3 regions of the Janthinobacterium sp. HH102 genome follow, and region 1 is predicted to be linked to each of the others. Evidence: predicted binding sites of a transcription regulator. Region 1 holds the regulator's gene; each other region holds the start of a gene.
What was found. Region 1 encodes LexA, which represses DNA repair genes until DNA is damaged. Its sites were predicted from a motif close to ACTGTATNNNNATACAGT; they were not measured.

Region 1 (3,274 bases):
GGGCCGGTAGGCATGCGGATTTGTGCTTTTTCAACAGCAAAACCTTGCTTGGTCAGCGCTTCAGCGATGTCGAAGTTGGTGACGGAACCGAACAGACGGCCATCGACGCCAGCTTTTTGAGCAACTTGAACGGTCAGGCCGCTCAGTTTTTCGCCCTGGGCTTGCGATGCGGCCAGTTTGGCGGCAGCAGCTTTTTCCAGTTCGGCGCGCTTGACTTCGAATTCAGCCACAGCGGTTGCCGTAGCACGACGTGCCAGGCGTTGCGGGATCAGGAAGTTACGTGCGTAACCGTCTTTGACTTTGACGACTTCGCCGAGGTTACCGACGTTTACAACTTTTTCTAACAGAATGATTTGCATAGTTCTTCTCCAGGAATATCTGACCGATTAAGCGTGGTGCAGATCGGTGTATGGCAGCAGCGCGAGGAAGCGAGCGCGCTTGATTGCGGTGTCGACTTGGCGCTGGTAGTGCGCTTTGGTACCGGTCAGGCGTGCTGGCATGATCTTGCCGTTTTCCTGGACGAAGTCTTTCAGCGTGTCGACGTCTTTGTAGTCGACTTGCTCAACGTGAGCTGCCGTGAAGCGGCAGAACTTCTTACGTTTGAACAAAGGGTTTTGCTGTTTGCGTTTTTCTTTAAGCTTGAGCTTATTTTTGTCGAACTTTTTACCGAATGCCATGTCAGGCTCCTGTATCTAAAATGCGCTAGTCAGAATTGACTGCACTAAAATCAATGATGTGAAACACCAAACTCTTGCTGTTGCGGCTCTTCCTGGCCAGGAAACCCGTGAACTGATACACCCCGCCCAAGCTTGCCTGACTGAACCGGCCTGAAATTTCGCCAGCGGCTAGCGCGGCAACATCAAACTCGGTCAAACGGGCAATCCCTGCTTCCATCTGCTGCGAACTGTGTTGCAATACTGCATTCACAATCGGCAGCCCTGCCGGGGTATAGCGCAATATTTCGCGCTCGGCAATGATGGCGGTGACTTGTAGCTGGTTCAGCGCACGATCCTGGTCAAAAATTAAGCTGCTGCTGCGGCTGGAGCGGCTGCTGGTGCTTCGGTGCGGTGGCTTTTGGCCGCGTCTTCGCGTTGTACCGATTTCATCATCGGCGAAGGAGCTGTTTCAGCTTTCTTCATTTTAACGGTCAGGTGACGCAACACGGCATCATTGAATTTGAATGCTGTTTCCAACTCGACCAGGGTCTCGTTGTCGCATTCGATGTTCAGGCAGATGTAGTGTGCTTTAGGCAGCTTTTGGATCGAGTAAGCCATTTGACGGCGGCCCCAATCTTCCACGCGGTGAACCGAACCGCCGCGGGTGGTTACGCTGGCTTTGTAGCGTTCGATCATCGCGGGCACTTGCTCGCTTTGGTCCGGATGGACGATAAAGACTATTTCATAATGACGCATGCAAACTCCTTCAGGTCGGATTGATAATCGCCCACCCCGGCGTCAAGACGGGTGTGGGAAGGTCAGCCGAAGATTATAACCGCCTTTTGCAAACGTTTCAATCATTGCTTGCGCCAGTGCCCGAAAAGCCCGCGGACCACCGTGCTTTTCGACCGGGAACAAGTATTTCTTGCGAAATTCGCCGAAAACACGGAAATCCCCTTGCATAGTGGGCGATACTGTACAAAAATACAGACTGTTCATATAGACAGCATTTTAGTATGCACCCACCGCTCATGATCAAGCTGACAGCACGACAAGAACAAATCCTGAACCTGATCAAGGACGCGATTGAAAACACGGGCTTTCCCCCCACCCGTGCCGAAATTGCCAATGAACTGGGTTTCAAATCGGCCAATGCGGCCGAGGAGCATTTGCAGGCCCTGGCCCGCAAGGGCGCGATCGAGATTTCGCCCGGCACCTCGCGCGGCATCCGCCTGATCGGCGCGGCAGCCGAAGCGCCGCCATCGAAAGTGCCGGCGGCGCTGCTGATGTCGCTGCCCCTGATCGGCAGGGTGGCCGCCGGTTCGCCCATCCTTGCCCAGGAAAACCTGGAAGCGAGCTACAACGTGGACCCGGCCCTGTTCTCGGCCAAGCCCGACTTCCTGCTGAAGGTGCGCGGCTGGTCCATGCGCGACGCCGGCATCATGGATGGCGATTTACTGGCCGTCAAAAAGGTCGACAGCGCCAAGAATGGCCAGATCGTCGTGGCCCGCATCGGCGACGAAGTCACGGTCAAGCGCTACAAGAAGACGGGTTCCGTCATCGAATTGCTGCCGGAAAACCCGGATTTCAAGGTCATCACCGTGTCGCCGGAAGATGAATTTGCCCTGGAAGGCCTGGCAGTCGGCTTGATGCGCAGCTGGCATTAAGTTGCCTGCCGGGGTCAGACCCGCCGGGTCTGACCCCAGTTTTTAGTTGCGGCCCCTTCTCATGCCTGACACCTAAGTTCTGACACCTAAGTTTCCGTCATCGAACTGCTGCCGAAAGATGAATTCGCCCTGGAAGGCCTGGCTGTGGGACTGATGCGCAACTGGCATTAAACGACTGCACGAACAAAGGGCCGCAACAGCATGACTGTTGCGGCCCTTTTCATTTGTCCGGCGACTTATACATCGAGTGCTTGGCGGAAATCCTCAAGCAGATCCACCTCATCCTCGATACCGACGGAGACGCGGATCAGCGATTCGGCGATGCCCATGCTGGCGCGGCGCTCGGCGCCCATCTCATAGAAGATCGTGTGGGCGACGGGAATGACCAGGGTGCGCGTGTCGCCCAGGTTGCTCGCGGGAATAGCCAGATTCAAACGATTGAGGAAATCGAAGCAATCGATGCCATCCTTCAATTCAAAGCTGAACAGCGAACCATAGCTGCGGAACAGGTCGCTCGCCAAGGCGTGCTGCGGGTGCGACGCCAAGCCCGGGTAGTGCACGGCCGCCACTCGCGGATCGGCGGCCAGCATGGTGGCCAGCGCCAGGGCGTTCGAGCAGGTGCGGTCCATGCGCAAGGCCATGGTTTCCGCGCCGACGGCGATATGGTGCGCCGCTTCCGGCCCCAGGGACGCGCCGAAGTCGCGCAAGGCCTTGGCACGGATCTGCGCGATGCCCCACTGCGCGGGCGCCGCCTTCTTGTAATTCTCGAAAATATTCGGATACTGCGTCCAGTCGGACACGCCCGTGTCCGTCAAGCTGCCGCCCAATGCATTGCCGTGACCGCCGATGGATTTCGTCAAGGCATTGACCACGAGGCCCGCGCCCACGGCTTTCGGGCGGAACAAATACGGCGTCGTCATCGTGTTGTCGACGATGTACAAGATGCCCTTT
Region 2 (3,274 bases), 150 kb from region 1:
AGCCGGGACGGGGCATGCCGGACAAGCCGGGCGGCAAGTCGGGTGGCGCGTTCTTGCCACTGCCCCTGGCCGGCAGCGGCAGCCACTGGTTGGCCGCCTCGGGGCGGTAATCGGCGCGCGGCGCAGCCTGCAAGACATTGTCTGTACCTAGGCGCGCCACCAGCAATTCCAGCAGGCGCTGACGCTCCTGCGGCGTGCCGCCCGGCTCGGGGAACAGGGTCTCGCTGGGCGGCGCCATCGCTTGCACCTGCAGCGCTTCCAGGCTCAGGCCGATCACGGGCGCCTCCAGCACCAGTTGCGCCAGGCGTTCCTTGAGCAAACGCACCAGATGCTCGTCGCGCCAGACGGCTTCGCCCAGCGCCAGGTCGATGACGGTGGGCGGGCGCGCCACCCTGCCCCGCTCGTGCGCCAGCAGCAGCTGTATGCGCTCGACGGCAAATTGCCGCGCGCACAGCCAGCCCGTCATTTGCTGCAGCAGGCGGCGCGCGCCGAACAGCAGCGCGTCGGCGTGCTCCACGCGGTCGAACAGTTCCAGGCTGGCGCGGAACGTGGGCGGCGCCTCGAGCCAGACGAACAGTTCCGTGCTGTGGCCATGCGCGTCGTCGAGCATGTCCAGCAAGGCCCCGCCGCAGCGGCGCTGCAAGCCGGGCCGGGGCAAGTGGCGCAACTGCCCCAGGGTGCGGCAGCCGATGCCCTCGAACCAGTCGAGCCAGGGGCGCGCGGGCGGCAGCAAGGCGCACGGCAAGCCATCGAGCCGGCGCACCAGGCTGGCCATGCTCAAGGTCCGGCCCCGGCGCGTACTGGCGCGCGCCAGCAGCCAGGCACCGCGTGCCGTGGGAGCGCACGACAGCTGGGCCGTGTAGCCGAGCGCGCGCAAGCTGGCCGCAATGTGCCGGCACAGGGCGCGCACGCCGCCGAACAGGCGCAGGCTGGCGCCCGCGTCGACGAGCAGGGTCGCTTCCTCGCCCTGCGCCACCAGCGGCGAATATTGCAGCAGCGCCAGCGCCACCGCCTGCAGGGCCTGCGCTTCCAGCTCGGGCGAGCGCTCGTGCAAACGCGCCTGCGGTGCCAGCATCAGCGCGCCCGCCCGGCGCATGCCGGGCCGGATGCCGGCCGCCAAGGCCAGCGGCGACAGGGCCATCACTTGCTCCTGCTCCAGCACCACGCCGAGGTGGTCAGCCGACCAGCGCGGGCAAAATACTTCGAGCGGGAGCCGGGGCAGGCACAGGCCGATCCAGAGTCGCATGGCGCAGCAATAATGAAGGAGGTTGCAGGGGCAGGAACAACGGCGCGTCGCGCTGCGGTCCCCGGCGCTTGATGAAGCCGATCTCGATGCCGCCGGCGGCCGGGCGCACGGACAGGCGCAGCGGCGCGGGCGACGCATCCTGCGCGCCGTGCAGGGGGCGCAGCATGCAGAACAGGGTGTTGCCCGACTGCGCCGCCAGGTGCAGCCGGCGCAGGCTGTCGGCGCGCACGTGCGATTGCCAGAACAGCAGGGCGCCGCACGTGCCGCTGCGCAAGATGTTCTCGGCCGCCCACAGGGCATCCTTGCTGCCGGCGCTTTTGAGCCACAGCAATTGCGACGGCGCCAGCCCCTGCGCGGCCAGGGCCAGCGCCTGCGGCGGATGGGGCGGCTGCAGCAGCACGATGGGCAAGCCCGGCAGCTGCGCCAGCGCGGGCGCCAGCAGCCGCAATTCGCCGCTGCCCGGCTGCTGCACCAGCAGATCGATAAGGCTGCCGCTGGGCCAGCCGCCGCCGGGCAGCTGCGCCGACAGGGCGGCAAAGCCCGTATCCAGGCAGCGCGCGGCGCCCTGGCCCAGCTGCGACGCACGCCACAGGGACGGGTGCAAGGCTTCCGGCGACGCCATCAATTGGGAATGTTGCATAATTGAATATCAAGATGAATACTGTATGCATATACAGTACTATCCGGACCCGCTTTTGGCAAGGCTTATCTGCGCAGCGCCTGCCCGCAGGCCGCTCCGCCATGTCCGAAAAACCCCGTTTCTGGCATCGATTGCTGTACCATAAGCACTCTCCTTACCGCTCGGCAATGCACCGGGCGGCTTCCTCCGTCCATAAGGAAACGCATTTGACCACCATCCAACTCATCAGCGCCATCGTCTTCGGCCTTGCGCTCATCCACACCTTCGCCGCCAAATCGTTTGAAACATTATCGCGGCGCCACCCCCGCCATGCGGGCTTGCTGCATCTGCTGGGCGAAGTGGAAGTCGTGTTCGGCTTCTGGGCCTTCATCCTGATCATCATCATGGCCTTTGTCTCGGGCAGCGATGCGGCCATCGAGTACGCCGAGTCGCGCCATTACACGGAACCGCTGTTCGTCTTCGTCGTCATGGTCGTGGCCGCCTCGCGCCCCGTGCTCGACGCCGTGCAGCGCCTGTTGAAAGGCGTGGCGCGCGTGATGCCGCTGCGCACGGAACTGGCCCTCGTCTGGCTGGGCCTGGCGCTCGTGCCGCTGACGGGCTCCCTGATCACGGAACCGGCCGCCATGACCCTGGCCGCGCTGATGCTGGCGCCGCAAATCTTCCGCCCGGGCATCCCTGAATGGCTGAAATACGGCGCCTTGGGCGTGCTGTTCGTCAACGTTTCCATCGGCGGTACCCTGACCTCGTATGCGGCACCACCCGTGCTGATGGTGGCCACCACATGGAACTGGGACAGCGCCTTCATGGCCACCCATTTCGGCTGGAAAGCCGCCATCGCCGTGCTGGTCAACGCCACGGGCGTGAGCATTTTGCTGCGCAAATATCTGCACAGCAATACCTCCGACATCAAGCCGAAAGCCGGTGAAGTCGAAGCGCCGAAAGTGCCGCTGGCCGTCAGCCTCGTGCACATGATCGTGCTGGCCGGCGTCGTGACCCTGGCGCATCATCCCGTGCTGTTCATCGGCCTGTTCCTGTTCTTCCTCGGCTTCGTGCAGGCGTATGAGCGCTATCAAAGCCCGCTGATCCTGAAAGAGGGTTTATTGGTCGGCTTCTTCCTCGGCGGCCTGGTGGTACTGGGCGGCATGCAGCAATGGTGGCTGCAACCGATCGTCTCGAGTCTGAAGCCGCTGGCCCTGTTCTTCGGCGCCCTGGGCTTGACGGCAATTACCGACAATGCAGCCCTCACCTACCTCGGTTCGCTGATCGTCGGCATGACGGACGAAGCGAAATACATGCTGATGGCCGGCGCCGTGGCCGGCGGCGGCCTGACCGTCATCGCCAATGCGCCGAACCCGGCCGGCGTGGCCCTGCTGCGCCGCGGCTTCAAG
Region 3 (3,274 bases), 880 kb from region 1:
GGATGCGAGGAGTTGGCATTGAAGAAGCCGCCGCCATTCGTGCCCAGCAGCTTGATCGATTCCTGCGACGCGACGGGGCCCATGGCGATCGTCTGCGTGGCCGCCACTTGCGCTTCCATCACGGGTTTGCCGGCGGCGTCCAGCACGGGCTGGCCGTCGGCCGTCACCTTCGGCGTTTCATACGCCACGTGGTCGAGCAGGGTCACTTCCTTATAGGCGGAAAAATTCTGGATCATGCCTTCGCCCATGAAGACGACGGACAGGGCCAGGGACAGCGGCAGCAGGATGTACAGGGTCGAGCGCACCAGGTCGACCCAGAAATTGCCGATCGATTTGCCCGAGCGCGAGGCGAAGCCGCGCACCAGCGCGAAGATCACGGCGATGCCGGTGGCCGCCGAAAAGAAATTCTGGCAGGCCATGCCCAGCATCTGCGTCAGATAGCTCATGGTCTGTTCGCCGCCGTAGCCCTGCCAGTTGGTGTTGGCGACGAAGCTGACGGTGGTATTGAACGAGGAATCGGGGCTGACGGCGCCCAGGCCCTGGGGATTGAGGGGCAGGAAGCCCTGCAGGCGCTGCAGGCCGTAGACGAAGACGGCGCCCACCGTGTTAAACACGATCAGGGCGATGGCATAGCTTTTCCAGCCCATGGCCTTGTCGGCGGGAAGGCCGGACCAGCGGTACAGCAGGTTTTCCAGCTTTTGCAGCCAGCCCAGGCCGCGCACGGGGCCATCGCCGGCCACCTTGGCCATGTACAGGCCCAGCGGATAGCCGGCGGCCAGCAGCACGGCCAGGAAGGCCACCAACAACAATATCGATTGCGTCGTCATCACAGTTCCTCCGCCTTCAGCAGCGCCACCAGCAAATACACGAGCAGGCCGGCCGAGACGACGGCGCCCAGCACATAAAACGCGTTCATTTGACGCTCCCTAATTTGTCGCAGGCGACGGCAAAGCCGGCCGCCACGACGAAAAACACGGCAATCAAGCCGAGATACACGAGATCCATTCCCACCCTCATTCAGGTTTGTTTTGATAGTGAGCAGATTAGCCAAAAGGGTCTAAAAAATTCGTAAAGACTGGGAAGGCAGCTGTAAACAAGATGTAAAAAAGGCGGCTTTACCGCATAAAATCCATCACAATTGGCGCAAAACCACGCGCGCGGCGCACTGTTGTTGCCTTGGAGTAGCGCTATTGCTCGCCGGACAAGATAGAATGCGCGAGCGTCCGCACAAGGACGCCAAGCCTGCCGCACTGCCCTCTCCCAGTGACGCTGGACGGGATATACTGTATATTCATACAGTTATCGCCGCCGCTGTCATTGCGCCCGCAGTGCCCTGGCCTGGCGTTCCAACCACTGTCTTTACTTAGCTTGAACACGTATGGCCACTAAAAAACCAGCATCCGACTACAGCGAATCATCCATCCGTGTCCTGAAAGGACTGGAACCCGTCAAGCAGCGCCCGGGGATGTACACCCGCACTGAAAATCCGCTGCACATCATTCAGGAAGTGATCGACAATGCCTCCGACGAGGCGCTGGGCGGTCATTGCACGCATATCGCCGTGACGCAGAACACGGATGGCAGCATCACCGTCGAAGACAATGGCCGCGGCATTCCCGTCGGCCTGCACCCGGAAGAAGGCGTGCCGACGGTGGAAATCGTGTTTACACGGCTGCACGCGGGCGGCAAGTTCGACAAGGGTTCGGGCGGCGCCTACGCGTTCTCGGGCGGCTTGCACGGCGTCGGCGTGTCCGTCACCAATGCGCTGTCGACGCGCCTGGAAATCACCGTCTGGCGCAAGGAAAGCGATGGCAATGGCCTGCACCACATGGTGTTTGCCAACGGCGACGTGATCGAGCCCCTGAGTTCCCGCCCCGCCCCGCGCGACGGCAAAAAATCCGGCACGCGCGTCACCGCCTGGCCCGATGCGAAATACTTTGATTCGCCGAACATCTCGCAAACGGAGCTGCAACGCCTGCTGCGCTCGAAAGCCGTGCTGCTGCCGGGCGTGACCGTCACGCTGACCAACGCGAAGACGGGCGATACGCAGACCTGGCAGTACGCGGAAGGCTTGCGCGGCTACCTGACCGAAACGCTGGCGCAGGTATCGAACGGCGAAACCCTGATTCCCCTGTTCGAAGGCGCGCAATACGCGGGCCCGGACTCGGAAGGCTTTGCCGAAGGCGAAGGCGCGGCCTGGGTCGTGGCTTGGACGGAAGAAGGCGCCATCGTGCGCGAATCGTACGTCAACCTGATTCCCACCTCGAATGGCGGCACGCACGAATCGGGCTTGCGCGACGGCCTGTTCGGCGCCGTGAAAAACTTCGTCGAAATGCACTCGCTGCTGCCCAAAGGCGTGAAGCTGCTGCCGGAAGACGTGTTCGCGCGCGCATCGTTCGTGCTGTCGGCCAAGGTGCTGGACCCGCAATTCCAGGGCCAGATCAAGGAACGCCTCAATTCGCGCGACGCCGTGCGCCTCGTGTCGACCTTTACCAAGCCGCCGCTGGAACTGTGGCTGAACCAGCACGTCGACTATGGCAAGAAGCTGGCCGAGCTCGTGATCAAGCAGGCGCAGTCGCGCCAGCGCTCGCTGCAAAAAGTGGAAAAGAAAAAATCCTCGGGCGTGGCCGTGTTGCCGGGCAAGCTGACCGACTGCGAATCGTCGGACATCGCGCGCAATGAACTGTTCCTCGTCGAGGGCGACTCGGCGGGCGGTTCGGCCAAGATGGGCCGCGACAAGGAATTCCAGGCGATCCTGCCCCTGCGCGGCAAGGTCCTGAACTCGTGGGAGACGGACCGCGACCGCCTGTTCGCCAATAACGAGATCCATGACATTGCGGTGGCCATCGGCGTCGATCCGCACAGCGTGGGCGACTCTCCCGACCTGTCGGGCCTGCGCTACGGCAAGATCTGCATCCTGTCGGATGCGGACGTGGACGGCTCGCACATCCAGGTACTGCTGCTGACCCTGTTCTTCAAGCACTTCCCGGTCCTGATCAACAAGGGCCACATCTGCATCGCCCGTCCGCCGTTGTACCGCGTGGACGCGCCGGCGCGCGGCAAGAAGCCGATGCAGAAAATCTATGCGCTCGACGACGGCGAGCTGGTCGCCATCGAGGACAAGCTGCGCAAGGAAGGCGTGAAACAGGGCGCCTGGTCGATCTCGCGCTTCAAGGGCCTGGGCGAGATGAACGCCGAGCAGCTGTGGGAAACGACGATGAATCCGGACACGCGCCGTTTGCTGCCCGTCACGCTCGGTGAAATCGACCACATG

Region 2: imuA (translesion DNA synthesis-associated protein ImuA) is a predicted target of LexA. The motif match lies at 1,907-1,924, and genes of this name have one in related genera.
Region 3: JAB4_RS26520 (DNA topoisomerase IV subunit B) is a predicted target of LexA. The motif match lies at 1,283-1,300, and genes of this name have one in related genera.

What each region holds. Positions count from the first base shown of each region.
Region 1 is NZ_CP062062.1:4,944,448-4,947,721, forward strand. Features, by position in the region: gene rplI (50S ribosomal protein L9) at 1-359, opposite strand, end outside; gene rpsR (30S ribosomal protein S18) at 387-677, opposite strand; gene priB (primosomal replication protein N) at 703-1,002, opposite strand; gene rpsF (30S ribosomal protein S6) at 1,023-1,412, opposite strand; gene lexA (transcriptional repressor LexA) at 1,688-2,323, shown strand; gene JAB4_RS22575 (cystathionine gamma-synthase family protein) at 2,560-3,274, opposite strand, start outside.
Region 2 is NZ_CP062062.1:5,095,824-5,099,097, forward strand. Features, by position in the region: gene JAB4_RS23180 (DNA polymerase Y family protein) at 1-1,246, opposite strand, end outside; gene imuA (translesion DNA synthesis-associated protein ImuA) at 1,176-1,886, opposite strand; gene JAB4_RS23190 (putative Na+/H+ antiporter) at 2,093-3,274, shown strand, end outside.
Region 3 is NZ_CP062062.1:5,822,890-5,826,163, forward strand. Features, by position in the region: gene kdpA (potassium-transporting ATPase subunit KdpA) at 1-827, opposite strand, end outside; gene kdpF (K(+)-transporting ATPase subunit F) at 827-916, opposite strand; gene JAB4_RS26520 (DNA topoisomerase IV subunit B) at 1,379-3,274, shown strand, end outside.